DNA from 3 places in the Comamonas sp. lk genome. Region 1 is predicted to be linked to each of the others. Evidence: predicted binding sites of a transcription regulator. Region 1 holds the regulator's gene; each other region holds the start of a gene.
What was found. The regulator LexA, encoded in region 1, represses DNA repair genes until DNA is damaged. The targets are predictions, from matches to a motif close to ACTGTATNNNNATACAGT.

Region 1 (9,624 bases):
CGATAGATCAGCCCGCGCAATACTTTCATCGTGCGGCTCCCGTGGCGGATTTGCGGCTCAGCAGATCACGCAATGACCAGCGCTTGTGGCGTACCAGCAAGATGAACATGCTGGCGACAAAGGTGGTGCCGTGCAGCAGCAGCAGCAAGGCGGTCATGCTGAGTTTTCCGGAGGAGACCCAGCTTTCGCCCAGGGTCATGAGGTTGTAATAAACGATAAAGGCGAACAAGGCAATCATGAGGCTGGAGCTATTGCCAGCACGGGGGTTCACGCTGGAGACGGCCAGTCCCAGAATCACGAAATTGAGAGCCGCCAGCGGCAGGCCCAGGCGCCAGCCCAGCACCGAGCGGGCAATCGGTTCGTTACGCTGCATCAACTCCATGGTGGGCATGCTGCGAGCGGCCTGCTCTTCCATGGAGATGGGGTTCTCGCCGTCGATCTGGGTGCCGTATTCCTTGAAATCGCTGACCTTGACCGTGCCATCGCTGGCGCGGGTTTCCATGCGCTGGCCGTCCATGAGAATCACCACACGCTCGCCATTGATGACTTCCAGGCGTGCACCCTTGGCCGAGGTGACGGATTCGCGTCCCGGATCATTGGAGACAATGAATACATTGCTGGCCGCCATGGCACTTGGCGCATCCTTGTCGATGAAAAAGACCCGGTTGCCGCCTGCGGATTCCTGGAACTCACCGGGTGCAATCCGGTCAATGTCGCTGCGCTGCTGAAACTGGGTCTTGATCTGCTCGATCTGGGCATATGACCATGGCAGCACGCCCAGGGCCAAACCGGTGGTGACCAGGATGACCGGCCAGGCGAAACGCAGCAGCGGCCGCAGCAGCGATGCCAAGCCCTGGCCGGAAGCAAACCAGATGACCATTTCGCTGTCTCGGTACATGCGTGACAGCGAACCCACGATGGCCACGAACATGCTCAGTGCAAGAATCGTGGGTAATTGCCCGAGCACGGTAAAGCCCATGACCAGCATTACGTCGGAAGGGCTGACACTGCCCTTGTAAGCTTGACCCAGGGTGCGGATCAGCATCATGGTCATCACCACAGTGATAAGAACCACGGCCGTCGCCCCAAAGCTGCGGGCCAGCTCTTTGCGTATGGATGAATCGAATAACATTGGCTAAAAGGAAAATGCCGATTATGAACTTTGAACTGAAGGCTCTGACCGCTGCCGCTGCAGCGCGTGAGAAATGTGACTTGTTGCTGGTGCTGGTTTCCGAAGAGGCTGCATTGGGCAGCGATGCCATCGGTACCTTGGCGGCCCATGCCATTAAACACGGTGATTTTGCCTTGTCTTGCGGCAAACAACTGCAGATGTACCAAGTACCCGCAGTGGCTGCCCGTCGCGTGGTGTTGTTGGGCGCCGGCAAAGGCACGGCCAAGGACGTGCGCAGCGCACTGGCGGCTTGCGCATCCCTGCTCAAGACGGAAGGCATTGCCAAGGCGGTGCTGAGCTTCTCCTTCGAGGCTTCGGCGCAGGCGGTTGCCGCGGCCGTACAGGTGTTGGCTGATGCCACTTATGTCTACACCCATACCAAGCCCCAGGCCAAGGCTGTGGCGCTGAAAAAAGTGTTGCTGGGTGTACCTTCGAAATCGGCAGCCCTGTCTGCCGCTTTCGATCTGGCTGTAGCGCAGATGGAAGGTGTTGAAACTGCACGCGAGTGGGCCAATCGCCCCGCCAATCATGCAACGCCGACCTTGCTGGCCAATGCTGCGCGCGGCATTGCCAAGTCGGCGCGCATGAGCTGCAAGATTCATGGCCCGGCCGAAGTTGCCAAATTGGGCATGGGAGCCTTCATGGCCGTGGCCCAGGGCTCGCGTGAGCCTTTGCGTCTGATCGAGCTGCATTACAACGGTGCGGCCAAGAACGTGGCCCCGATTGTGCTGGTAGGCAAGGGCATCACCTTTGATACCGGCGGCATTTCGCTCAAGCCCGCAGCCGAGATGGACGAGATGAAGTTCGACATGGGGGGCGCTGCCAGTGTGCTGGGCGTGTTCCAGGCGCTGGCCAAGCTGCAGCCGGCAATCAATGTGGTGGGCGTGATTCCTGCTTGTGAAAACATGCCCGATGGTGCAGCCGTCAAGCCCGGCGATGTGGTGACCAGCATGAGCGGCCAAACCATTGAGATTCTCAATACCGATGCCGAAGGCCGTCTGGTGCTGTGCGACGCACTGACTTACGCTGCCCGCTTCAAACCCAGCGCCATGGTCAATATGGCCACGCTCACCGGAGCCTGCGTGGTGGCCCTGGGTGGCGTGCGCAGCGGTCTGTTCACGGCAGACGATGCTTTGGCGCAGGCGCTGCAAAACGCCGGTGATGCGGCCCATGACCTGTGCTGGCGCTTGCCGCTGGATGACGAATATGCCGAAGGTCTGAAGAGCAATTTTGCCGATATGGGCAATGTGGCCGGGCGCGCCGGCGGCGCAATCACTGCTGCCAAGTTCTTGCAGAAATTCGTGGGCGACATTCCCTGGGCGCATCTGGATATCGCCGGTACGGCCTGGAAGAGTGGCGCAGCCAAGGGCGGTACAGGTAGGCCCGTGGGCTTGTTGCTGCACTATCTGCTGGCGCAGGAAAGTGTTGCAAAGGCCGCGACCAAGACCGCAGCCAAAGCTCCGGCTAAAACCTCGGCAAAGACTTCGGCGAAAACATCAACCAAGGCCTCGACCAGATCATCTGCCAAAACTCCGGCGACCAAGCCTGTAGTGAAGGCGATAAAGGCGGCAGCCGCGAGCTCTGACTCCACAGGCGCGACCAAGCCGCGTGCCGTGCGTGCCAAGCCAGTTGTTGCTGGCGGCTCCGCCATCTGATGAACCATCCGCCGGTGTTCTGGTCCAGCTCTGGAGTCCGGAGCACTGGCGGGAGTGTGATGTGACTGAAATCGCTTTTCATTTCAACGCGCCTGACAAGCAGGCCTATGTCTGCCGTTTTGCGCGCAAGGCCATCAAGCATGGCGCCCGCCTTGTTATCCTGGCCGAGGAGGCGCAGCTTGCCAGCCTCTCGCCCAAGCTGTGGGCTGTTTCGCCCACGGATTTTCTGGCCCATTCACGTATCAGCGACGGTGCGCAACTGGTCTCGGCCGCTCCCATTGTGTTGACAAGCTCGTTGCAGGACTTGCCCCATCACGATGTGTTGGTCAACCTCACCCGGCAGGTGCCGGAGTCTTTCGAGCAGTTCGCACGCGTGGTGGAAATCGTCTCGTCCGTGGACGAAATGGACCGCCATGATGCGCGCGAGCGCTGGAAAGACTATGCAGCGCGTGGCTATGCCATCGTGCGGCATGACTTGAATCTCAAGGGGTAGGCAATGAACTCCACACCCAGAATTCCGCCACGCTTTGTTCCGACCTTGACCGAAGTGATAGATGCAGAGCGTGAATCGGCTGTTGCAGAACAAGACGCCGCACGCGCGAAAGAAATGCCGTTGCGAGAGCCGGCACCGCAGCCCGAGTTGGCGCCAGACACGCTTGGCGCCTTGGCTGTGCCCAAGCAGGCCGCAGCTTTTCATTCTCCCTGGCTTGCTGACGGTCTGTATGCCAAGCGCGGCGCGGTAGCTCTTCCCAAGGAGTTACCGCCGCTGCCCGAGGCTTTGCCGCCTCAGCCCTCGTTTTCGCCAGCCGAAGTGATTGAGGCCGCGAGCCAGGAACCGGCCGCTGAAGCTCAAGTTGAAACGGCAGCATTGGTTCAAGCCGAACCGCATGCGCTGGATATTTCGAACCTTGCCGAGCTGGGGTCAGAGCCTGTCAGAGAGCATGAGTCGGCGCCTCCCCAGGCAACTGGCTTGCCTTCGCCCCAGCAGCCGCAGCAAGGGTTGGTTGCGAATGCTCTGGCTTCTGCGGTAAGCGAAGAAGATCTGGTTCATCGCCTCATGCAAAGGGTTGATCTGGTGTTGGAGCAGCGCTTGCGCGAGGCCATCGCGCAAGTGGTGCAGGAACAGACCCGCACCATGGTGCTTAGATTGCGGCAAGAGGTGGAAACCGTGGTGCGCCAGTCTGTCTATGAGGCTACGGAGGGCGAACTGTCAAAGCAAGTCAGCCTGAAATCCGAGCAGGGCACGGAGAGCAGGCACTGATCTCCGAGGCTGGCAGCCGCTTTCACTGTCTGAGCCGGATAGGGCCTGAGAGCACCTCGGGGTTGAGGATGTGGGTGGCATTGCCGGCCACAAAATTCACCACATTCTCAAAGGCGGCGCGGAAGTAGAGCTCGTAGCTGTCTTGCTCCACATAGCCTATATGCGGCGTGCAAATGCAGTTTTCCAGACGCAGCAAGGCATGTCCTTGCAAAATGGGTTCACTCTCGAATACATCGATGGCGGCCAGACCGGGGCGGCCACGATTGAGCGCGCAGAGCAAGGCCTCAGGCTCTATGAGCTCGGCGCGTGAGGTATTGACGAACAGGGCGGTGGGCTTCATGCGGGCCAGGTCCTGAGCCGTGACCACGCCGCGCGTAGCTTCATGCAGGCGCAGGTGCAGAGACAGCACATCGCTTTGCTCAAAAAAAGCTTCCTTGGATGCGGCGGCCGTCAGGCCATCATCCACAGCTCTTTGCCGGGAGGCTTCGCTGCCCCAGACGCAGACCTGCATGCCAAACACCTTGCCGTAGCTGGCCAGCAACTGGCCTATGCGGCCATAGCCCCAGATGCCCAAGGTGCGGCCACGCAGCACATTGCCCAGACCGAAGTTGGTGGGCATGGAGCCGGTCTTGAGTCCCGATTGCTGCCAGGCTCCGTGTTTGAGATTGGCAATGTACTGCGGCAGGCGGCGCATAGACGCCATGATCAAGGCCCAGGTCAGCTCGGCAGGGGCGACCGGAGAGCCTACGCCTTCGGCAATGGCCACGCCATGGTCGGTACAGGCTTTGACGTCGATATGGGCGCCTGCCTTGCCCGTCTGGGCGATGAGCTTGAGACGCGGCAGTTTTTCCAGCAACTGCCGGGTGATGGGCGTGCGTTCGCGGATCAGAACGATGATGTCCGCGTCGCGCAGCCTGATGGCCAACTGGCCTACGCCCTTGACCGTGTTGGTGTAGACCTTGGCATTGAAAGGCTCCAGCAACTGGGCGCATTCGAGCTTGCGCACGGCATCTTGATAATCGTCCAGAATAACTATGTTCACTACCGGAATCCTTTGGTAAGTGGCTGAATTGATTGGATAAATCCAATGCATTCAATGCGCTAAAGCTTTGGCTGCCCCAATCTGCGCCAAAACCAACGCCGCCAGGCGGCCCTAGGCCCGCCTTACTCACTCCATAGCTTAGCGTAGCTTTTGGCATCACTTTACGAAGTATGTCACTTGAAGAGGATCTGCCCGGTATTTTGACGCCGTGCTGCAAGAGTATTGATAGCAGAGACTCTATTGTCCTTCCGGCTGATTCGGGGGTAAGGTCTGGGCGCTGTGAGCGGATCTCGAGATTGGATGGCTGGGAAGCCAGCAAGGAAAGCTGAAGCCGCCGGTGTGCTCATGGCATCAATCGCTGTTGCTGATGGTTTTTGAGTATTTTTCAAGATGCTCAAGCAGACGCTCATACAACTCGTCCGTGGCCATGGAATTCAGGACCTCGGTCTTGGCCTCTTCGGCATGCAACTCAAAACGTAGACGCAAAGTCTTGAAATGTTCGGGATTCAGGGTTTCGATCACTGCGAACAGCAACGCTTCCTGGGCCACGAGCTGACTTTTCATTTTTCTCAGCTCGGATCCTTGACTGCCTAAAAAATCCATCTCGCTCCCCCATTTGATTTTTATCAATTTTAGGAGCAAAAGCCGGCCATGGTGACCAAGGCGAAGTGCTGCCGCAAGCCATGTTGAGAGCCGCAAAAGCGCAAGCTGGCTGCAGCCTCGTGCAGGCGGAGGTGAGATAAAGCGCCAAAGTGCCCTAACTCCATTACGGCCTATCGGCTTCAAGCAGCTCCGATCGGACTCAGCCCCGACATCAAGGCAAAATTGGAACTTCCAGCTGCTGGATGCGCTCTGGAACCAACACAAGGGGCTTTGTATGACACGAATTCTTCCGATGTTGTTGATCGCCGTCAGCCTGATGAGCGGCGGAGCCTTTGCCCAGGAACGTGTCGCGCTGCGCAGCAGTGCCAGCTCCTCGGTCAGCGGGCAGATCAAGGGGGACGATAGCGCTCAATATGCGCTGGCTGCCGGGCCTGACCAGCAAGTGACGGTCAAGCTGGTCACCAACAACCCCAGCAATTACTTCAATGTCGAGAGAAAAGGCAGTTCAGAGGCGGTTTGCCAGGGCGCATTGACGGGCAATGTCTGTATGTTTCGCCCGGAGACAGGGGCAGACTATGTCATCCATGTATTTCTGATGCGCAATGCAGCGCGGCGTGGTGAACAGGCGCAGTACACGCTTTCCATGGAGCAAAGTTCTTCAAGCACCGGTCAGTCGGCGCCGGCCGCCGATATGCAGGCTGCATCGGCAGCCATGGCTGCGTGCAAAAGCGCTCTGGCCTTGAAGAGTGGGGCAAATTCCTTGTTCGTGCTACCGCTATCGCATGTGCCTGCGGCCGGAGGCTATGAAGTCTTTCTCATGCTTCAAGGCGTGCAGTGGCTGTGTGCGACGGATTCCAGGGGGAATGTGAATCGTCTTGAGCAACGCTGAGCGCCTTTGAACGTCTCATGCAGCGGGGCTGTATTACGGCGTCAGGGGGCGGTGATCGTTGCCCGCAACGGCTCAGGCGTGCCAGACCTGTTCTGCGCCTGCCATGCGCTCAAGCGCCGCGCAAACATCGGCCATGCGGCCGGAAATCAGCAGGCACTCGGGCTGCTTTTGTGGTTCGCGCTGCACGATTCTCAGCAGGCGCGGCTGGGTGCTGTCAGCCGCTTGCAGTGGCAAGGCCAGTTGCTGCTGCGCGGCCACTGGCTTGCCGTAGCGACCTGCGCTATTGCGGCGGCGGGTACGGCTGCTGCGCAGGGTAATCACATTGGGGTAGGCGCCGGTGCCTTGAAACCGCTGTGCTTGCTTTTGCTCTTGTGCGCTGCCGGAGCTGGATCCGTCTACGTGGTCTGGCCCGCTGTCATTGCTTGCAGCCCATGCGGCTGAGGGCTGTCCTGCGGCAGTGGCGACGGGAAAGATTTTCCAGGCAAAACGTGTCAAAGACAGCAGTGGTGCGGTGAATCCCATTTGGCAACTCCTTATCAAAAGCCGTGAGGCATGAGCAGGGCAGGATTGCAAATTTCAGGCAAAGCTCCGCTCAGGGCGAAGCTGCAAGGCTTCGCGCCTACCACCTGGGCTGGAGAAAACAGGGGCTGTGCGCAGCGGTAAGGCCTGGCGCGCAGCGGCAGTAGTTACATGAACATGCTGTTGCGGATCAGACCCACGGCCAGACCTTCGATGGCGAACGACTCTTCGGGCGCCACATGAATCACCTTGTAGTCGGGATTTTCGGGCAGCAGCTCAATGCCCTGGGGTGTGCGCTTGAAGCGCTTGACCGTCACATCGTCACCCAGGCGGGCCACCACGATCTGGCCGTTGCGTGCCTCGGTGGTGGCTTGCACGGCCAGCAGATCGCCATCCATGATGCCGGCGTCGCGCATGGACATGCCGCGCACCTTGAGCAGGTAATCGGGCTTGGCGGCAAACAGGCTGGGCTCGACCGCATAGCTCTGGTCTATATGTTCCTGGGCCAGAATGGGCGAGCCGGCAGCCACGCGGCCCACCAGTGGCAGCACCAGCTGTGCCATGGAGGACAGCGGCAGGGAAAAGCTGGCGCCACGGGCCGCATTGATGTTGCGCACGGTGTCCGCACGCAGGCGAATGCCGCGCGAGGTACCGCTGACCAGATCAATCACGCCCTTGCGGGCTAGGGCCTGTAGATGCTCTTCAGCGGCATTGGCGGACTTGAAGCCAAAAGTGCTGGCGATCTCGGCGCGTGTAGGGGGAGCGCCGGTGCGGGAAATAGTCGATTGGATGAGGTCCAGAATCTGCTGCTGGCGGGGAGTGAGCTTGGGGTGGTCTAGCATGCTGGCATCCAGTCTTGGTTCGATAGGCTCAGGCTTGAAGGCCTGGGTCTGGAATTCTGATCTGTTGGTTTATACAGTAACTGTATTTTTAACCAGTTTTTTGTGGAGAGCAAGTGGCAATTCCTAAGATTGTGATTTTGGGCACCGGGGGAACGATTGCGGGCCAGGCGGAATCGAGCACGCAGGCCGTGGGCTACAAGGCCGGGCAGATCAGCGTGGAGAGCTTGTTGGCTGCGGTGCCGGATTTGCCACAGTTGGCTGCGGCTCCGCTGGCCGCCATGCAGCTGGCCCAGATCGACAGCAAGGATATGGATTGGCCGGTGTGGCGCAGCATGCTGCGGACCGTGGCCGAGGCGCTGGCCGATGCCGATACGCAGGCCCTGGTGATCACGCACGGCACGGACACGCTGGAGGAAACCGCCTGGCTGCTGCAAACCGTGCTGCAGCCCATCAAGCCGGTGGTGCTGACCTGCGCCATGCGCCCGGCGACTTCGCTACAGGCCGATGGCCCGCAAAACCTGCGGGATGCGGTGGCCGTGGCCGCCAGCGCCGTGGCTGGCGTGTGGGTGGTTGCGGCCGGCGAGGTGCATGACGCGCAGCAGGTGCTCAAGGTGCATCCTTACCGCCTCAATGCGCTGCGCTCCTATGAGAGCGGACCTTGTGCCGTGGTGGAAGAGTGTGCCGTGCGCTGGCTGGCCCAGCCCGTGGTCGCCAGCCAGGCACAGGCTTTGAGTAGCACGGCGTTCCAGGACTTGCTGGCCCACAGCGAGCTGCCCTGGGTGGAATTGCTGACCTCCGGGGCTTTGCAAAGCGGACGCAGCGTGGATGCGCTGGTGGCCGCCGGCGTGCGCGGTCTGGTGGTGGCAGGCACGGGCAATGCCACGATTCATGCCCAAATGCTTCAGGCGCTGGCACGGGCACAGCAGGTTGGCGTGGTGGTGTGGAGCAGCACCCGCTGCCTGGAAGGCTTGCCCGTGGGCTTTACTGAGCTGCCCTCGCAACCTACTGTGGTCAAGGCGATGGCAGGGATTTCGGGCTGGCTGCGCGCTGGCGCAACGGAGGGAGAGCCGGATGTGATCCTGCTCGCGCCGGGCAAGGCCCGCGTGGCGCTGATGCTGGCGCTGGCATTGCAGTCGGGCAGTGATTCCTGAACTGATAGCGGCTGGCGCATGCAGAGTAAGCGCTAGAACGCAAAAAAGCACCTCGATGAGGTGCTTTTTTGAATGCGCGCCTTAACGACGCGCTTGCCGAGGCTGGCTTATTCGGCCAGAGCCGCAAAAGCGCGTGCCGTGATTTCTTCCACGCTGCCAGTGCCGCTGATGGCGCGGTACTTGGGAGCTGCAGCGGCGTCGGCCTTGGCCCAGTTGCTGTAGTAGTCCACCAGAGGGCGGGTCTGGCTGCTGTACACATCCAGGCGCTTCTTGACGGTTTCTTCCTTGTCGTCTTCGCGCTGCACCAGGTCTTCGCCGGTGACATCGTCCTTGCCAGCCACCTTGGGTGGGTTGAACTTGACGTGATAGGTACGGCCCGAGGCGGGGTGGCTGCGGCGGCCGCTCATGCGCTCGATGATGGCCTCGAAAGGCACGTCGATCTCCAGCACGTAATCGAGCTTCACGCCGGCAGCCTTCATGGCGTCGGCCTG
Region 2 (9,624 bases), 410 kb from region 1:
AGTGCCGACCTGCTGCAGGGTTTGCAGCCACAGACTGTCGTCGGGGGCCAGGTGCAGCTCCACACCCAGCCATAGAGATTCTGAATAAAAATGGTTTACAGCGCTTTGAATACAAGCGCTTATAGATATCAAATCAGAAGCATCTTCAAAACCGGCAACCAGGCCACGCTGCGGCAGCAGCACGCATTCACAGCCCTGGTGCAGCAATGACCAGGGACTAGTCTCATCTACCACATAAGCGCCCTTCGCGGCCCGGCTGCGTGCAGCGGTAATGAATTCGCAGAGATTGCCCCAGCCTTGCAGATCGCGCGCCAGCACCACGATGCGCAGCTTGCCCCAGGCAAATTCGCTGCCATAGATCAGATGCAGATCGCAGTCTCGCGCCGCCTCGAAAGCACGCACGGCACCGGCTACCGAGCATTCATCGGTCAGCGCCAGTGCCGCATAGCCCAGACTTTTGGCTCGGTGCACCAGCTCGGCCGGAGATGAAGCCCCGCGCAGAAAGCTGAAGTGCGACAGGCAATGCAGCTCCGCATAGGCCAGCGGCCCCCTGCCCGCCCCCAGGGCCGTGGGCAGGGCCGGCGCTGCCGCCGGTGGCTTGGCGGGTGCATTGCGGCTTAGAACTGCAGCAGCCATGGCCGGCTCACCCGTAGATGCCCTGGGCAAACCACTGCGTACCTGCCCCGGCACCAGCTGAACTGCCCCAGCCGCTTGCCACATGAGGCCCTGGCTCTGCCGCCCGCTGGCGGTAGATCCAGACATGGCCGACCACCTCGTTAAAGGCCACAAAATAGTCGCGCACGGCCAGGGCATCTGCCTCGCCCCACCAGCCCGACTCCAGCCGGTAAGGCCCGGCGCGCAGTTGCAGCGGCCCGTGCCAACTGGGACGGCTGCCTTGCAATGGCAAAGCCTGGGGTTCGGCCAGCAGCCATGGCGGGCACAGCGACTGCCAGCAAGTGCTCATCGCCGCCAACGGCCTGACTGCCGGCTTTTGGGGCTGCAGCCCGCTGCTGGCGCTTTGCCATTGCTGCATGGCCTCGGGCCGGTGATCGGCACAAGGCGTCACCATGCGCACGGCGTCCTCGCCCCAGCGGGCACTGATGCGCTCCACCCATTCATGCCAGGGCAAGCTGTTGTCCTGGCAGCCCTCTTTTTCTCCCGGCTGCGGCAGGCAGCTGAGCATATCGGGCGCCCAGGCCACATTTTCCAGCAGATTCAGCTCCAGCATGTCCACGGGCGCACGCCAGCGCTGCTGGGTCAGGTGTTCGCGCAGCAGGCGCTGCAGATGCGCCATGGCCTGTGCGCCCTGGGCCGGCTGGGCCGTGCGTATGCAAAGCTCGCCCCACAGCGGCAGCTCCTGGCCATCCACCCGGCGCAAATCATGGTGCCAGCGCAGTTGCAGCGCCAGCACCGCCCGGTGGCGGGCCTGCAACCAGGTTTGCAGCGCCCGCAGCAAAGGCTGAGCCGCCTGCAGCACGGCATCGGCATGGTGGGCGGGGTAGCCCAGATCATGGCGCAGGCCAAACTGCTCGGGCAGTTGCAGCCAGTTCAGCGGCTGGGGCAAGAGCCCATAGGCTTCATCGAGCACACGCAAGGCCTTGGCACCGATGCGGCGCGACAGCCCCGCACGCGGCAAAGCGCGCACATGGCCCCAGCGCGTACAGCCCAGGCGTTGCAGCACGGCGCTGTGCTGCTGCAAAGCCGTCAAAGTCCATAAGGGGAAATCATCAGCGTCCAGAGGCGTTGTGCCTTGCCCTGTTCCCCGCCCTGTGCCCCGCTCTGCTCTCGTGCCGTTTTCGCCGCCCAGCTTCAGACGCAGCTGCGCCAGCGCCTGCCAGGCCGTGGGCCCCTCCCCCGAAGCGGGAGACTCAACCGCCGCAGCCCCAGGCTCTGCGGCTTGAGATACGGCTTGCTGAAAAGCCTGGGCCAGCCTGTGCAGCATGGGCTCGCGCCCGCCCCACAGGCGCTGGACGCTGCTGGTTTCCATGAGCAAAGCCTCTTCAAGCACGGCCACGCGTGGCGAGTGCTGCAGTGCCCACCAGCAGGTGCTGGCCTGCAGCGGTTGCATGGCGTTCTTTGTGGATGTCTGTGCCGATATGGCTGGCGATGCGGTTGGAGATCGGGGCGGCGATGGCGCTGCACCACCTGCCTTGTCTGGCTGCAGCGCAGCCAAAGGCCAGGCGATCCAGTGCGGGGAAGGCAATGCGGCGGCTGTCATGGCGGTTCCTCTCAGAGCTATGCGGCCCCGTGCAGAGAGGCCGCGACGCCGGAATCCAGCGACTGCGCTACCCGGCCTTGCATAAGCAAAGCGGCCTCGGCACTCTGGGCGGCACGGCGGCTGGCCTGGGCTTGCAAAATGGGCGCCCAGGCCCACTTCGAAAGCGATAGCTGTATGGGCAATTCCAGTGCGGGCCCACGGCGTTTCAGTATCTGAATCTGCAGCGCGTGCAGCGTATTTTCCTGGGCGGTCTGAGGCGCTTTGTCCAGGCGCAGGCGCAAGGCCGCCGGCGTGCTTTGCTGCTGCACGCTCAACTCCTGCCACAGCCACAGCGGCCGCCCCTGGGATGCCGCAGCCCAGTGCAGGCGGCGCAAGCTGCTGGCCGGCAATGAGGGCAACCAGGCCAGCAACGCCAGCACATCCCGGCAATGCAAGGCCTGCTCGCAAGCCCAGGCCAGCTCATGCACGGGCAAGGCCGGCGGTTTGTACACGCAGCACAGTTGCTCCGGGGCAATGCCTGCAGCCTGCAGACTAGGTGCAAACGGCAGATACGGCGGCTGCATCAACACAATTTTCCGAGTTGCCAGCCTGCCGGAAGGCTGGGCTTGATCGGCTGCTTTGGCCCGCCCAGCCTGTTCCGCCAACGCAGGCAGCAGCAAAGCCCATTCGGCATGGCAGTGAGCGGCCTGCAGCACCTCGGTCAGGCCACTGGCCGGCCAGCCGCCGCCGGGCAGCTCGGCATCCAGCGCCGCATGGCCGGTGGGCCAGGTGCTGCTGCGCTGGCTGGCATGCCAGTCCGCGCCGCGCCAGACACCGGCAATATCTTGCAGCGCATCCGCCCCCTGGTGCCTGGTACGCGCCAGATCCTCTTCGCACGCACTCCGGCCTGCGGTATTGGCAGGGTTGAGAGAGGCGCTGAGAGGCAAGGACATGGGCTGAAAGTCACAAAATCAATTTACTGTATAAATATACAGTAAACAGACTTGATGGCAAAAACCATGACCCTGAAAGCTGCAAACCAACGAAAAACGCCGGCTGAAACCGGTGTTTTGGGGGATCAAGCTCAGAAGCCTCAATCCTGCGATGGAGCTTTCACCTGTATTTGCATACAGGCATCGCACCATTGGCTCACCACCGCATCCAGCGGATGGCCGGGCTCAGCCGGGGGCGGCCAGCGGCGCAGACAGGCATTGACGATGGCTTGCAGCTGCCACAAGGCCTCCCGATTGACCAATGCCAGCTCGTTCATGCCCTCCGCATCGTCCTTGAGGTAGTTGAGTACGTCCAGTTGCTGATCGGGGTGTGAGCCAGCCTCGGCCAGCTGTTTTTGCAGATGCAGCAAGCTGGTTTGTACAAAGGAAGCGGCTTCATGGTTAACCAGATCTGGCCTGCCCTCGTCCTGCCCCGTCTGCAGCAGCTTCTCCCACATCTGAAACACCGCAGACAGCGCCGCCACGCCATGCGTGACTTCGGCCAGCAGCGGTGCCAGCGGCGTGCCGGGGCTGATTTCGTCATAAAGCAGCGGCAGCATTCGATGTACCAGCGCCAACGGATAACGTTTGTGGTTCATGCGCAGCATCAGCGACAGGCGCTGGCCCGGCATGTGCTTGAACTTGTCAAAGAAAGCCGCCACCACTTCGGCCAACAGCAAAATCTGCCCCATGGGCGAGATGGCATCGCCCGGCACTCCGCGCGGATAGCCGGAACCGTCCATGCGCTCATGGTGCTCCAGCACCGCCATCTCCACCGCCCGAGAATACACGCCGGCACTGCGCACTACCAACATGGCCGTGATCGAATGCGCCACCAGATGTTTGCGCTCCTCGCCGCTGAGGCGGTATGCAGCATCCGTCCAGGCCGGGTCCATATAGAGCATGCCCACATCGTGCAACAAGGCGGCAGTGGCCAGAGGCACGCATTCGCGCTCGCTCCAGCCTTCCTGCCGCGCCAGATAAATGGCCACCAGCGCCATCTGCAGACTATGGGCAAACAATTCGGGGCGCTGCTCACGCATCACCGTGAGCTTGAAAGCGATCTGCGGCGGCAGTTCGATGCCGCGCAGCGGAGCCAACAGCCGTTCAGTCCCGCCTTGCGATTGCACCAGGCGCTTCATCAACTCTACGGTTTCGCACTGCACCATGGCCTGGGCCTGCAGCGCCGGAATGTCCACCAGATGTTCCGTGAGTAGATGGCTATCTATGGGGTCGCGCAGCTTGTGCTGTATGAGCCTGTCATACATGCGGCTATCCATGCGCGCGCCCTTGTCTACGAGCTTGATGCCTTTGTCGGTGTAAATGGCCTCACCCGTCACCACCTTGGTGTGCTCGGCCATATCGCTAACGGCACGCAAAAAATGCGCACCGTCTTCGTGCGGCTCCACTTGCGGCTGACTCAGCTTCTGCGCTGTGTTTTCACTCATTGCAAATTTCTCGATATTCAGAGTGGCTTGTACTACCTGGCACATCGCAGATTTACGACTGCGACAAGGCGCGAAGCAACAAGTAACGACGGCAAGGCTCAGCGTCCTCGACGAAGCAACGATAGACATGAGCCCAGTGGGGCGGTCCGGATGACCAGTCCAAGGTCAACCAGAAAGGCCACCTACAGACAACGCCTGGCGGCTTTGCATAAGCACCAGTATGGCTTGAATACGAATTCAATCCGGCTCTAGTGTTTGATTCAATACGCAAAAAGCTAGCGATCTTGAAGCCTCCAAATACCGAACAGAGCACACCAACCCACATCACCACCCGCCATCCTGCATTTTCAGATTTTATTCCAACACATTCATGCACCGGCTTCAAAATATTGCCCCAAACACCGAAAACAGAAGTAAGCCCCAACTATTTAAATAAGCAAAACCAAGTACCTAGATGCTTGTTATTTTTTGTTACCATCATCAAGTTATTTCCGTGTCCCAGTCAAATTTTCACCGATTCTCGAGCTGTATTTTGTGTCAGGTTTTTCATACCAAAGCTCTAGCACAAAATTTTGCATTAATCTCATAGAAATCCTGATTGGCGGAAATCATATCCAATAATCAAAAAACATAGCAAAAGAGAGAAAATGCTAGCGAAAGCAAACACTTACCATCGATTCACAAGTTTGGTGATTGCGATGTCGCTGGCAGGGTGTGCCACTACAGGCAATGGGTCTGGCGGAGTTCAAAAAGCATTGACCGACACTTTTGCCAGCGATGACCCATGTGCTAATAACGCCAGAAATATTGGAATAGCGGTTGGCGTGGTAGGCGGCATCTTGCTATCCAAAGTGCTGGACGCCAAGCTGGGCGCAGCCATCGCAGGAGCCGCCGCTGGCGCCCTGGTTGGTGGCTTGATTGGTGCGAATATCGATCAAAAGCGCTGCGAACTATCCAAAATTGCCAAGCAATACCAGCTTGATATGGAGTTCACTCCATTAGCCGTATCCGCAGAAGCGAAAAAAGATGAGCCTTCGCAAGCATTTTCCATGACAGTGCGTGATGCACAGGGAGATTCTGCACAGTTTCTTCCCAACTCAGAACAGCTGACGCCACGCGCTAGGGAATATTTTCTGCAAATCGCAAAACAATATGCACAGACTCACCCCCCCTCCGGCGCCAAACCTGAGCAAGTCAAAGCCTGGCAAAAAACCGTTCAGCAACGCCGTTTGCTGCTGATTGGTCATACAGACGATACCGGCAACTCTCAGGGCAATGCCGATCTTTCCGAGCGCCGCGCCAAAGCCGTGGCACAGCTGCTACGCCAAAATGGCGTTCCTCAGGATCAGCTGTATTTTCAAGGTGCTGGTGAAGGATATCCGATTGCGGATAATGAAACAGAACAAGGCCGAGGTAAGAATCGGCGCGTTGAGTTTGTAGAGGTTTATAGCGACGAGGCGCTGGCTTACTACATTGAAAATCGCCGTGCCAATTACGCGCTATATCGCGCCGTGCCATCAGGATCTGCATTTACATCAGCGGCAGATTCAGGCGAAAGCACGGCCTTTACCCACCACAGCAAAACTGTCCAGGCTCGCCCAGTCAAAAATGCAAGACCTGCGGTAAGCACATCCGCCAAGGCTGCGGCACCTCAACACACAGCAAGCGCCAAGGCTGCGCCAGTCTCATCCGCAGCCACCAAGGAAGATGCCGTTCGCCCTACAAGCAGCATGACGGCAGCAGCATCCCAGCAGACCGCCCCTTCCCCTGTGCTGCCCACTGGGGTGCTGGACTTTGGCGGAACTCCTTTGTCAGCCAAGACACGGTTGGTCAGCCTGGGCGCACAAACACCACCCAAGAGCGGCTTCGGTCTGCTTTCTACAGCCCATGCCAGCAATGACGCACCCTTCATCGCCCGTTGCGACAATGACCGTCCGCGCAAAATTGGCGATGTCAAAACAATGACGGGCAAAAGCTACCGCACCAGCGAGCACATGAAGGGCTTGTACGGAACCACCTGGGCGCAACAGATCAATGGCCATCTGGTGGTGCTCAACAAGGTGGCTGTTCTGCGCGACGGCAGCTCTCCACAATCGCCAGAACTGAAGTTCTACGCCGACTATGACTCCAGCAAGTCGGCCACGGCCAAGCCGGTCTGGAGTGGCAATCCAGCAGTCAACGTCTATCAGGGCAGCAACGGCCTTCTCTACCGTGTATTTGCCAACAGCCCGCAAGGCGCGCGCTGCATGGACATTCTCTTCCCGCAGGACGGGGGCAAAAGCGCCAGCGACGGAAAGCTCATCTACGGCAATGTAGAGCAGCTGTTTGCCACGGACTTCAAGCCTCGCCAGCAGCTCTAAATCACCTCAAACCAAGTCATTCACATGAAAGAAATTCTGACCACTTACCCGGTGGCTGTCTGGAGCGTTGTCAGCGTGCTGCTGGCCGCCATTGTTATCTCTGCGCTGTGGGACAAAGTCAAATGGTGGTGGATGAACACCTGGTACAGCTTTCCACTGATCGGTCATGTGGCACGTCTGTCCAAGGACGTCAGCACCGATTATCAGACAGGCGCTTTTCAGGGAGATCTGAAACTGTGCCGCGACTACAAGAAGTTCATCCAACTGCGCAACGAGCATGACTTCAACGAAAAAATCACCTACCTGACCAAGGCTGGCGACCTGGGCCGCAGCGGCACACCGGTTTTCATCTGGCTGTTGACCACCTTGCTAGTGTTCGTTGAAGCCATGGGTTTCAGCTATGTGCTGGCCGGCTATACCATCCCAGGCGCCAGCGAGAACACCCAGCAAATGGGTGCACTGGGCATCGCCTTTCTGATCTCCGTGCTGCTGGTGGCTCTGACCCACTTCGCAGGCCACGAACTGTACCGCTCCGGCAAGATCAAGCAATCGCGCCGCAGCTGGCTCGATGGCGGTCGCAAGAGCGACCTCTTTACCAAGGAAATCGCACTGGCCGAACCCCAGAGCGTGGACAATCACCTGCCCGTCTACACCCAGCTGATCAATCGCGTAGGTGCACACCCTCAATATGCGATCACGATTGCCACCGTCATTTTCGTGGCCATGGTCGCTGTGGGCGCAACCTATGTGCGCGGCAAAGTACTGGAAAAGACTCTGACACAGGAAGTCGCTGGCCTGAGTCTGAGTCTGAACACCGGCAGTGGCGGTGAACTCAAACTCGATGGACTGGTGCTGCCCACGGACGATCAGGCCCGGGTGCAGGAAAGCAAGGACAAGGTCTTGCATGACACCCAGAATCTGGATCGCGACGGCGGCTGGGGCACCTTCATCGTGCTGGCCGTGATCTTTGTGTTCCTGCAGTTCCTGGGCGTGCTGTTTGGCTACAAATGGGGTTTTGCAGGCAAACAAAGCGCGGATGCTTTCCGAGCCATAGGCAAGGGCCGGTTCACCAGCTATGAAGATGTGCGAGCGCATTACCGCAATGTGGCCGATGCCGCACAAGCCCAGCTGAGCAGCCTGGACCAGCGCCGCCAGGAAAGCGGCCGCAGCGGCACCAGCAGCGCCGCACAAGCGAACAAGATGAGTTTCAAGGAGTTCATGGACCGCGAGCGCAGTGAAGATGTGCGCGACCTCAACAGCCAGCACCAGCACACGCAGGCATACACAGCCTCTCCGACAGCGGCTCAGGCACCGACTGTGCCAGCATCAGCGCCAGTGGTAGCTCCCACAACAACCACTGTCGTCGCACCTGGCTCTGCGGCCATCACCGCGCCTGTGCTCACAGAAATTGCCACCGCATCCACACCCGCCTTGAGCACGGTGGTCGTGCCAGCCGAATCTGAAGACGATGAACTGGCCCGCCTGGAACGTCAACTGGCCGAGCGCAAGGACGCCCAGCGCCGAGCCAAGATTGAGCAGATGAAAAAGGAACTGGCCAATCTCGAAGGGGAACAGTCATGACGGCCTCCTTCAGCTTAGGCCGCCCCACCGCGCGATTGCTGAGCATGGGCTTGGCAGCTGGATTGGCACTCGGCCTGGCCAGCACGGCGGCCTCGGCAGACACGGGCAACAATGCTTTGCCCGACTGCTATCAGTTCGCACAGATCAAGCGCCAGACGCCTGCCAGCGTACAAACCGAGCTGTTTGTGGTGATTGATCAGACCACGCCGTTCAGCGGCGAGCTGCGCCAATCCCTGGCCCAGCAGATTGGGCCCTTGCTAAGCCCAGGCAATGCGTTGTCCGTATTCGCCTTCTCTGCTTATACGCAGGGCTATTACACACGCCGCCTGCTGCATGCTCGCATGGATGCACCCATGTCTGCCGACGCCCGCGACGATGCAGGAAAAGCCTTGTTGCAAAAATTTGATCAATGCTTGGTATTTCAGAAACAAGGCATTCATAAGCTGACACAGGAGGCACTGGTCAAGATTCTCTCGCAGGCCAGTTCCAGCATCGCAAAATCGGATGTGCTGGGCAGCCTCAAGGACATCTCGACCCAGGTTCAGGCCTCACCCGCCCAGCGCAAGATTGTTTTACTGGCGTCGGACATGCTGGAAAATTCCTCGGTCAGCAGCTTCTACAGCAGTAAGGCCGTGCGCAAAATTGATGTGGCGACCGAGTGGAAGAAAGTGGAGAGCAATCAACTCACTGCAGACTTTGGCGGTGCTCAGATCTATGTACTTGGTGCAGGCTTGATCGATAGCGACACGCAGAAAAACGGTGTTTACCGCGACCCGCAAACCATGAACGCCTTGCGCGCCTTCTGGGAGCAGTATTTCACAGCATCCCACGCCAAGCTGGCAGGCTTTGGCACGCCGGATCTGCTTGGCAAGATTCAATAGCCTCCTTCAATCCAAGCGTTATTGGATCCATAAAAAAACCCGCTTTCGCGGGTTTTTTTGTCTTGCTCAAAGCCTTGTAATCTCTCAGGCCCTGAGCAGGGTCACGCCGGTCTTGGACTGGATCTCGTCGAAGCTCACGCCATCGGCCAGCTCCACCAGTTTCAG
Region 3 (9,624 bases), 160 kb from region 1:
AAAGTCAAGACCGACGGCAAGCTTCAGCCCTGGCTGGCCAAGCACGGTCTGGACGGCATGCAAGGTCTGTGGAGCCGCATCGCCATTGAGTCCGGTTGGGAAAATGCCCTGGAAGCCGCGCTGCGCGAGCGCCTGGGCGCGCTGGAAGTGGGTCGCCTGGATATGGTGCGCGGCTTTCTGGGATCGGGTGGCCACGATGCGCCGCCGGCCCGTCTGGCCTTTATCAGCCCGCCGCAGGCAGGCAACTCGCCAGCGGGCGGCCGTTTCTCGCGCCTGTCCGATCTGCTCAAGGTCAGCAACACCGGCCTGCATGCGGTGCTGGTGGACTGGCTGACGGGCTGCTTTACCGCGCCCACGCTTGATGAAGCTCTGACCCAGCGCGATCAGCTGCAGGCCGGCGAAATCATTTACGTGCCTACCGGTCATGCCGTTACCGCACATAGCGTGACCTTTTATGCCCAGGATTCCGAACAGTCCGGTCTCTTGGCCCGGGCCCAGGAAATCGAGCACCTGGAAAAAGAAGTCCGCGCCCAGGCGCTGATTGCCGAAGAGTCGCGCTCCACCCTGGTAAGAGCCGAAAGCGCCTATGCCGATGCCTCGCAGCGTCTGGTCTCAGCGCGCCGCGAAGCCACCGAGGCCCAGAGCCGCGCCCATGAGCTACAGGTCGAAACCTTGCGCCTGTCCCAGCTGGCCGAGCAGGCCCGCGCCCGCAATGCGCAGATCACGGCCGACCTGTCCGAGGTGGAGGCCCAGCTGTCCGATATCGAGGAGCGCAAAGTCTCGGCCGAGGCCCGCTTTGAAGAGCTGGATATGCAGCTGGCCGACAGCCAGGAGCGCCATGCCCAGCTGGGCGACAAGGTGCTGGAGGCCGAGCGCCGCCTTAACGAATCGCGCGAGCAGCTGCGCAGTCTGGAGCGCCAGGCGCAGGAAGCCACGTTCTCGCAGCGCAGCCTGCACGCACGCCGCTCCGAGCTGTCGCGCACCATCGAGACCGCCAGCCAGCAGGCCAAGGCCTTGGCCGAGGAGCAGCAGCGTGCCCAGGATGAGCTGGCACGCCTGACCGATGCGGCCGCCCAGGGCGGCTTGCAGGATGCGCTGGATTTGAAGATGCAGCGCGAAAAAGACGTGGCCGAGCGCCGCAGCGAATACGACGACCTGACCAACAAGCTGCGCGCCAGCGACGAGCGCCGCCAGAGCCTGGAAAAAGCGCTGGACCCGCTGCGTCAGCGCATCACCGAATTCCAGCTCAAGGAACAGGCTGCGCGTCTGGGTCTTGAGCAGTACAGCAATTTGCTGACCGAAGCCGAGGCCGATCTGGCGGCCGTGTCCCAGTCCATTGCCGAGGGCAATGTGCGCATGCACGGTCTGCAGGGCGAAATCGACCGCTTGCACCGCGAAATTGCGGCCCTGGGTGCGGTGAATTTGGCAGCACTCGACGAGCTGGCGCTGGCCAGCGAGCGCAAGATCTTCCTCGATGCGCAGGTGGACGATTTGACCCGCGCAATGAACACCCTGGAAGAGGCCATCAAGAAGATCGACGCGGAAACGCGGGAGCTGCTGTCCGGCACCTTCGAGATCGTGAACCGCCACTTCGGCCGCATGTTCCCCGAGCTGTTCGGCGGCGGTCAGGCCAAGCTGGTGATCACGGGCGACGAAATTCTGGATTCCGGTGTGCAGGTGGTGGCGCAGCCGCCCGGCAAGAAGAACCAGACGATTCACCTGCTCTCGGGCGGGGAGAAGGCGCTGACGGCGATTGCCCTGGTGTTTGCCATCTTCCAGCTCAATCCCGCGCCTTTCTGTCTGCTGGACGAGGTGGATGCGCCGCTGGACGACGCCAACACCGAACGCTATGCCAAATTGGTGTACAGCATGAGCAAGGGCACGCAGTTCCTGTTCATCAGCCACAACAAGATCGCCATGGAAATGGCCGGTCAGCTGATCGGCGTGACCATGCAGGAGCAAGGTGTTTCACGAATTGTTGCCGTGGACATGGAGTCCGCTTTGTCCATGGCTGAGCTATCCTGAGGGGGATGCTCCTCGCAGTCCCTATCCCAACCTGTTGACCGTTTGAACCTCTTTTTTCCAAATGAGTAACTTGCAAATCAGTCTGGCCGTTGTGGGCGTTGTGCTGCTGGTCCTGATCGTTGCCTACAACTCTTGGTCTGCCCGCCGCAACGCGCCCAAGCGCTCCGAGCCGGTTGACGAGGCAGCGCAGGCCGATCCCTTGCGCCACGAACCCGGCATGGACACCGTAGGCCACACTTCCGACCTCACCAAATACCAGCACGAACCCGTGCTGGGCGACTTCAGCAAGGCCGTGCCCGGCGCGGAGCCGCTGCCCATGCCCGAGGCGGGCGGTCGCTTTGCCGAGACCGATGCCGAGCTGGCCAGGCTGGTGGCCCAGGAGGCCCATGCCGAGCAGCAGCGTCACGTTGTGGCCACGGCCCATGGCGAGATGGAGGATGAGCTGCAGTCAGGTGCCACGGCATTGCGCGCCGATGCCGCCATGGCCCAGCAGGCAAACATGGCAGGCGCCAAGCAGGAGCCGGTGTTTACCGAGGCTCCGCTGGCCGCTTCCGTGCCGCCGGCCGCTTCCATGGAGCGCCGCGGCCATCTGGATGCGCTGATCGATGCCATCGCCCCGATCCAGGTCGGTCAGGCCGTGCCCGGCGAAGTGGCCATGCAGGCCCAGCCCAGCACACGCCGCGCCGGCAACAAGCCTTTTGCCATCGAAGGCATGAACCAGCAGACCCGTCAGTGGGAGCCGCTGCAGGCCGGTCAGCGCTATCTGGGTTTCCAGTCCGGAGTGCAACTGGCCAACCGCACGGGCGCACTCAACGAGATCGAGTTCTCGGAGTTCGTGGCCAAGACCCAGCGCTTTGCCGACGCCTTGAGCGCGCTGCCCGATCTGCCGGATATGCTCAACGAAGTCTCGCGTGCCCGCGAGCTCGACCAATTCGCCAGCGAGCACGATGCCCAGCTGAGCTTCATGATCCGCGCCCGTCAGGCCTCCTGGAGCGCCGGCTATGTGCAGCAAAACGCCGGCCGCCAGGGCTTTGTGCCCAGCTCCATGCCCGGGCGCATGGTCTTGCCTTCGCCCAATGCCGGCATGCCGCCGGTGCTGGTGCTCAACTATGATCCGCAGGCGGCGGTGGCTGACGATCTCGATCAGTCCGTGGTGCGCGAATTCCTGATCAGCCTGGATGTGGCCCAGGTGCCGCGCGGCGAACAGCCTTTTGCCCATCTGCGCCAGGTGGCCGAGCAGATGTGCCAGACCATGGACGGCGTGCTCTGCGACCAGAACGGCTATCTGCTGCCGGTCTCGGCGCTGGACCCGATTCAGCACGATCTGGAGCTGCTGTATGACAAACTCGACAGCCACGAGCTTTCTGCAGGTTCGCTGCTGGCGCGGCGCCTGTTCAGCTGACAGCCCAGGGCCAGATTTTCTGGCCCCTTTTTTTGATTTCCCCCGGCGGATAGCGCATGACCGAGAACCTAGACCTTTTTTCCGCTGAACCGCCTGCCAGGAATGTGCCAGATGCTGCGCAAAGCATAGCGCCAGAAAAAGTGCTGGCCAAGGTGGCCGAGCTGCGGGCCCAGCTCAACCAGTGGGCGCACGAGTATTACGTGCTCGACGAGCCCAGCGTGCCCGATGGCGAATACGACCGCCTCTACCAGCAGCTGGAAGCCCTGGAAGGCGCTTACCCGGCTCTGATCACCCCCGATTCGCCCACGCAGCGCGTGATTGGCGCGGTGCTTGACGGCCTGCAGCCGGTGCGCCATGCCGTGCCCATGCTCAGCATCCAGACGGAAACCGACAATCAGGCCAGCGGCGCCCAGGCATTTGACGCCCGCGTGCGCAAGGAGCTGGGGCTCGATGAGAGCGCGCCCGCCGTGGAATATGTGGCCGAGCCCAAGTTCGATGGTCTGGCCATGAATCTGCGCTATGTGAACGGCGTGCTGGTGCAGGCTACCACGCGCGGCGACGGCGAGGTGGGCGAGGATGTGACGCACAACATCCGCACCATCCGCAAGATTCCGCTGTCTCTGCCCAAAGACCAGGGCGTGCCGCCCGTGGTCGAAGTGCGCGGCGAGGTCTATATGGGCCGCGCCGATCTGCAAAAGCTCAACGAGCGCCAGAGCGCTGCCGGAGCCAAGACCTTTGCCAATCCGCGCAATGCGGCGGCGGGGTCGGTGCGCCAGCTCGATTCGGGCATTGCCGCCCAGCGGCCGCTGTCGTTTTTTGCCTATGGTCTGGGCGAGATCACGCCGCCTGCGCAAGGCGGGCCGGATTTCGGCACGCATTACGCCATGCTGCAAACGCTGAAATCATGGGGATTTCCGGTCGCACCCCAGGTGTGTGTTGCGCGCGGTGCTTCTGAACTGGTAGCGTTTCACCAGCGCCTGGGTGCCGAGCGCGATGCTCTGCCTTACGAGATCGACGGCGTGGTCTACAAGGTCAATTCTCTGGCGCTGCAGCGCCAGCTGGGCTTCAAGTCACGCGAGCCGCGCTGGGCCGTGGCCCACAAATATCCGGCCCAGGAAATGCCCACGCTGATGGAAAGCATCGATGTGCAGGTGGGGCGCACCGGCAAGCTCACGCCCGTGGCCAGACTGGCGCCCGTGGCCGTGGGCGGCGTGATCGTGACCAACGCCACCTTGTCCAACATCTTTGATATCCGCAAAAAAGGCGTGCGCGTAGGCGATACCGTCATCGTTCGCAGGGCTGGCGATGTGATTCCCGAGGTGGTTGGGCGCGTCATGACCCCCACGCTCGGCACTGGCGTGTCCTCGCTGCCCCCCGAGGGGGCTGGTTTGGCCTTGGGACGGCCCGGCGGCCAAACCGTGCCCGCTGCTCGCCAGCCTTATGTGCCCAACTTTCACATGCCCAAAAACTGTCCCATCTGCGGCAGCGCCGTGGTGCGCATGAAGGGCGAGTCCAACCACCGCTGCACGGGCGGGCTGTTCTGCGGCGCGCAGCGCAAGGAGGCAATCCTGCACTTCGCGGCCCGTCGCGCCATGGACATCGAAGGCCTGGGCGACAAGCTGGTCGATCAGCTGGTGGACGCCCAGGTGGTCAAGGTCCTGCCCGATCTGTATCGCCTGGGGCTGACGGCACTGGCGTCTCTGGACCGCATGGCGGAGAAATCGGCCCAGAACGTGCTGGCGGCGCTGGAGAAATCCAAGCACACCACGCTGCAGCGCTTTTTGTTCGGCCTGGGCATACGCAATGTGGGCGAGGCCACGGCCAAGGATCTGGCGCGCCACTTCGGCACGCTGGACGCCATCATGGATGCCGATGTCGAGGCCTTGCTGCAGGTGCCCGACGTGGGGCCGGTGGTGGCCGACAGCATTCACACTTTTTTTGCCCAGCCCCATAACCGCGAGGTGGTGGAGCAGCTGCGGGCCTGCGGCGTGCACTGGGAAGAGGGTGCACCGCCCGAGAAGGCGGCCCAGGTGCTGGCCGGCATGACGGTGGTGTTGACCGGCACTCTGCCCACGCTCTCGCGCGACGAGGCCAAGGATATGCTGGAGGCGGCCGGGGCCAAGGTCTCCGGCTCGGTGAGCAAGAAAACCAGCTATGTGGTGGCCGGGGCCGAGGCCGGCAGCAAGCTGGTCAAGGCCCAGGAGCTGGGCGTGGCCGTGCTGGACGAAGCCGGTATGCTGGCGCTGCTCAAGGGCCAGACGCCGGCATCGCCGGCCGCCTGATGGACAAAGACAATGCTGCGGCAACGCAGAACAAGAGGGATGTATCACCGTGATTGCACGTAAACCCGTGGTGGGCGTGGCTTTGGGCAGTGGCTCGGCACGCGGTTGGGCCCACTTTGGCGTGCTGCGCGCTCTGCGCGAGGCCGGTATCCAACCCGATATCGTCTGCGGCACCTCCATAGGCTCTCTGGTCGGAGCCGCTTATGCGGCCGGGGAGATGGACCGTTTCGAGGAGTGGGTGCTGGGCCTGGGCATGCGCAAGGTCTTTGGCTTTATGGACTTCAACCTGGGCAGCGGCATGCTCAAGGGCGAGAGAATCATCGAGTTCTGGCGCGAGCATTTTGTGCAGGAAACCATGGAGGAGCTGGCAGCCCCCTTTGGCTGTGTGGCCACCGATCTGCATACCGGCGCCGAAGTCTGGCTGCGCAAAGGCTCGATTGCAGATGCCGTGCGCGCCTCGATTGCTCTGCCCGGCCTGTTCACGCCGGTGATTCGCGACGGACGCTTGCTGGTCGATGGCGGTCTGGTCAATCCCGTGCCGGTCTCGCTGGCGCGGGCCATGGGCGCCGATGTGGTGATTGCCGTGGACTTGAATGCCGACCTCATGCGCCGCAACAGAAATGCGGTCGGCATGGGCGCCGCCGCGGCCAGGCCCGGCAAACCGCAGGCCCAGCAAGCGGCCGAGCCGGAACCGGCCTTTACCGATCTGGAGCCGCCAGCGGGCATGTTCAATGCCAATGTGCCGCCCATGGGCTGGAGCGGCAAGTGGAAAAGCTCCATGACCAGCGTGAAGTCGTTTTCCTCCTCGGTACTCAAGCGCGGCATTCACAAAAACGATGAAGAGCTGCAGCAGAACATTCCCTCGCTGCTCAACGTGGTCATGTCCAGCGTCAACATCATGCAGATGCGCATCACGCGCAGCCGCATGGCGGGCGATCCCTCCGAAGTGCTGATCGCGCCCAAGGTGGCGCATATCGGCCTGCTGGACTTTCATCGTGCCCGGGAAGCCATCGATGAAGGCTATGCGGCCGCCAAGGCGGTGCTGCCGAGCTTGAAGGACTGGGGCGTCTAGAGTCGCTGTGCCGGCTTTGATGCGTGGCTGACCGCTGCTCTAGCGCGTGGCTTGCGCCAATATTGCTATGGTTTGTCTAGCTAGAGGCGATTGATAATCAAGGGCTGGGTCGGTTTTTTGTTCCAAAAAATGCGGTGAATGGCCTGGTCGCAGCTGAGCCGTCCAGGCGCTGTAGCTGCGCAGCGCCATGGCATGCAACTGGCCCAGATGGACAGGCAGCTGAGACAGAATCTGCGCCTCGCTCTGCACCCCGGGGCCGTGCGCCAGCAGCAATTCCTCATGGCCGGTGCGGCACCACTGCTTGATGCTTTGCTCCGTCACCTCCAGGTGGCCTTGAAACGCCCAATGGCGCCCATGGCGGAAGCCCTTGTTCAGGCAATGCGTGCCCACCATGGTGCGGCTGGCGCCTTTGGGGATTTCAAAAGTGTCGTAATGCCAGTTGAAGATGGTGGCCTGGCTGGGCAGGCGCATCTGTTGCTGGGCTTCGCGCGTGGTCCATATCGAACTCCAGCCTATATTGGGGCAGGGGTTGCGCCAGACGCGGGCACCCATGGCGCGGGCCAGCATCTGCGCGCCAAAGCAGTGGCCCAGCACCGGCACATCACAGGCCAGTGCGTTTTGCAGCAGGCAGCGTTCATCCTCAATCCAGCGCAGCTGCTCGTTGGCACAGTGGTTGCTGCCCAGTACGATGATGCCGCTGTAGTCTCGCGCACGGGCCGGTGCCGAGCCCTCGGCGCAGGGGTCTATCAGCACATAGGCCAGGTCTTGCCGGCGCAGATGATCGAGCAAGATGCCAGGGCCTTGCGAAGCTTCATGCTGGAGGATGGCGACAGGTTTCATACAAAAAGGCGGGGCACAGCCGCCCGTGGTGGTGAGGCCTTGAATATAGGAATCACGCCATCAAGCCCTTGTATGGATTGCACAGCTTGCTATCAAGACTGCATCAAGAGCATGGGTTGAGAGCAGTTTGATGCAGGCTTTTAAGTGGGGTTTGGCGGCTTTGCTATGATTAACTGTATAAATTCACAGTTAAGCCGATTTCATTCCTCTCAGGTGATCGCTTGAGCACGCCGCCCCCCCATCGCTTTTACTATCTGCACAACTTTCAGCGTGCGCTGGACTGGTTGGGCCAGCGCTATGGCGATCTGCTGAGCGTCCAAGAGCTGCAGTTCATGACGCGTTTTGCCCAGCTGCCCCAGGCCTCGCAAGCGCTGCTGGTGCGCATGATCATGCGGCGTGGGCCCTGGTTCAGGGCCGATAAGCTGGTGTACGAGGAAATCCCAGCGCTGGCCGATGCAGCACAGCCATTGCGTCAGGAAGGCTGGATTGACGATGCTCAGCCCATGACGGCGGCCGAGCTGTTTGGCTTGCATACCAAGCCCGAGCTGCTGCAGATTCTGAGAGATTTCCCCAGCAGCCTCGTTACCAGCTCCGGTACCAGTCCTGCTATCAGCTTCACCATCAGCCCCAGCCTGCGCAAAAGCGAAATGCTGGCGCTGGTGCAAAGCGCTCAGCAGGGTGACAGAGCTTATGCCCAGTGGCACCCGCAGGCCGCCGAGCCGGTCTGGCGCCTGATGGTGGGCGAGCTATGCGAGCGCTTCAGGCTGATGTTCTTTGGCAATCTCTACCAGGACTGGTCGGAGTTTGTGCTGGCCGATCTGGGCGTGTTTCGCTACGAGAGCGTAGCGTTCGATGCCGGCTCGCGGGCGTTTCAGCAGCGCTGCGATGTGGATGTCTATCTGGCGCTTTCGGCCTGTCGCCAGGCGCTGGACGAAGGCGCAGACGTGGCGGCGCTCAATGAGTCGCTGGCTCAATACCAGAGCGCCAACCCCTGGCTGGAAAAGCGCCGCGCCAAGCTCTTGATGCAGCTGGGCCAGGCCTGCGAGCGGGCACAGAACTGGACCCTGGCCCAGAGCCTTTATGCGCGCTGCAACTACCCGGGCGCGCGCCACCGCCGGATTCGGGTGCTGGAGCGGCTTGAACAGTTCAATCAAGCGCTAGCCCTTGCAGAGCTTGCACAGTCTGCTCCTGAAAGTGAGGAAGAGGCCCAGCGCATTGCCCGCATGCTGCCGCGGCTGCGTCGCAGCACAGGGGCGGGCGCAGCCCAGGAGAAACGCCGGCGCGCGGCCGCACTGGCCCCTGCCGTGGCTGGGCTGTGCTCTGATGTGACGCTGGCTTTGCCGGCCGAGCCGATGGCCGTGGAGTACGCGCTGCGCGATCACTGGCAGTCCGGGCAGGCGCCGGTGTTCTATGTGGAGAACGCGCTGATCAACTCGCTGTTTGGCCTGCTGTGCTGGCCCGCCATCTTTGCGCCGCTGCCGGGCGCGTTTTTTCACCCTTTTCAAAGCGGCCCGGCCGATCTGAGTGCCCCCGATTTTGTGCCGCGCCGCCAGGCGCTATTCGATGCCTGTTTGCAGGCGCTGGCAGACGGCAGCTACCGCCGCGTGATTGCCCAGCGCTTTGCCGAAAAGCAGGGCCTGCAGTCGCCGTTTGTCTTTTGGGGCACGCTGAGCGAGGAGTTGCTGGCTCTGGCGCTGGACTGCATTCCGGCCGCCCATCTGCAGCTGTTTTTTGCCCGGCTGCTGCAGGATGTGAAGGGCAACCGCACCGGCTTTCCCGATCTGGTGCGCTTTTGGCCAGCGCGGGAGCAGGAACGGCCGCGTTATGAACTGGTGGAAGTCAAGGGGCCAGGCGACAAACTGCAGGACAACCAGATTCGCTGGCTGGCGTATTGCACGGATCACGGGCTGCCGGTCAGCGTCTGCCATGTGCAGTGGAGTGATGGACTGCCTGCGGAGGGCGCTTGAGCGCTGAAGCCACCGATCACAGCAGCGCGCCAGCCG

Region 2: a site for LexA is predicted at 3,176-3,193, ahead of imuA (translesion DNA synthesis-associated protein ImuA). Genes of this name have one in related genera too.
Region 3: a site for LexA is predicted at 7,794-7,811, ahead of EAO39_RS12235 (VRR-NUC domain-containing protein). Genes of this name have one in related genera too.

What each region holds. Positions count from the first base shown of each region.
Region 1 covers NZ_UOOB01000001.1:2,501,643-2,511,266, forward strand. Annotated here, with positions in the region: gene lptG (LPS export ABC transporter permease LptG) at 1-29, opposite strand, end outside; gene lptF (LPS export ABC transporter permease LptF) at 26-1,132, opposite strand; gene EAO39_RS11570 (leucyl aminopeptidase) at 1,156-2,826, shown strand; gene EAO39_RS11575 (DNA polymerase III subunit chi) at 2,888-3,319, shown strand; gene EAO39_RS11580 (hypothetical protein) at 3,323-4,087, shown strand; gene EAO39_RS11585 (D-2-hydroxyacid dehydrogenase family protein) at 4,110-5,129, opposite strand; gene EAO39_RS11590 (hypothetical protein) at 5,481-5,693, opposite strand; gene EAO39_RS11595 (hypothetical protein) at 6,007-6,621, shown strand; gene EAO39_RS11600 (hypothetical protein) at 6,694-7,143, opposite strand; gene lexA (transcriptional repressor LexA) at 7,308-7,982, opposite strand; gene EAO39_RS11610 (asparaginase domain-containing protein) at 8,096-9,133, shown strand; gene adk (adenylate kinase) at 9,241-9,624, opposite strand, start outside.
Region 2 covers NZ_UOOB01000001.1:2,906,783-2,916,406, forward strand. Annotated here, with positions in the region: gene dnaE (DNA polymerase III subunit alpha) at 1-636, opposite strand, end outside; gene EAO39_RS13235 (hypothetical protein) at 644-2,068, opposite strand; gene imuA (translesion DNA synthesis-associated protein ImuA) at 2,236-3,150, opposite strand; gene EAO39_RS13245 (HD domain-containing phosphohydrolase) at 3,291-4,550, opposite strand; gene EAO39_RS13250 (OmpA family protein) at 5,285-6,997, shown strand; gene EAO39_RS13255 (hypothetical protein) at 7,022-8,578, shown strand; gene EAO39_RS13260 (hypothetical protein) at 8,575-9,459, shown strand; gene EAO39_RS13265 (3-oxoacid CoA-transferase subunit B) at 9,544-9,624, opposite strand, start outside.
Region 3 covers NZ_UOOB01000001.1:2,665,655-2,675,278, forward strand. Annotated here, with positions in the region: gene smc (chromosome segregation protein SMC) at 1-2,025, shown strand, start outside; gene EAO39_RS12215 (cell division protein FtsZ) at 2,087-3,427, shown strand; gene ligA (NAD-dependent DNA ligase LigA) at 3,484-5,709, shown strand; gene EAO39_RS12225 (patatin-like phospholipase family protein) at 5,753-6,781, shown strand; gene EAO39_RS12230 (type 1 glutamine amidotransferase) at 6,821-7,621, opposite strand; gene EAO39_RS12235 (VRR-NUC domain-containing protein) at 7,843-9,588, shown strand; gene EAO39_RS12240 (ATP-dependent DNA helicase) at 9,585-9,624, shown strand, end outside.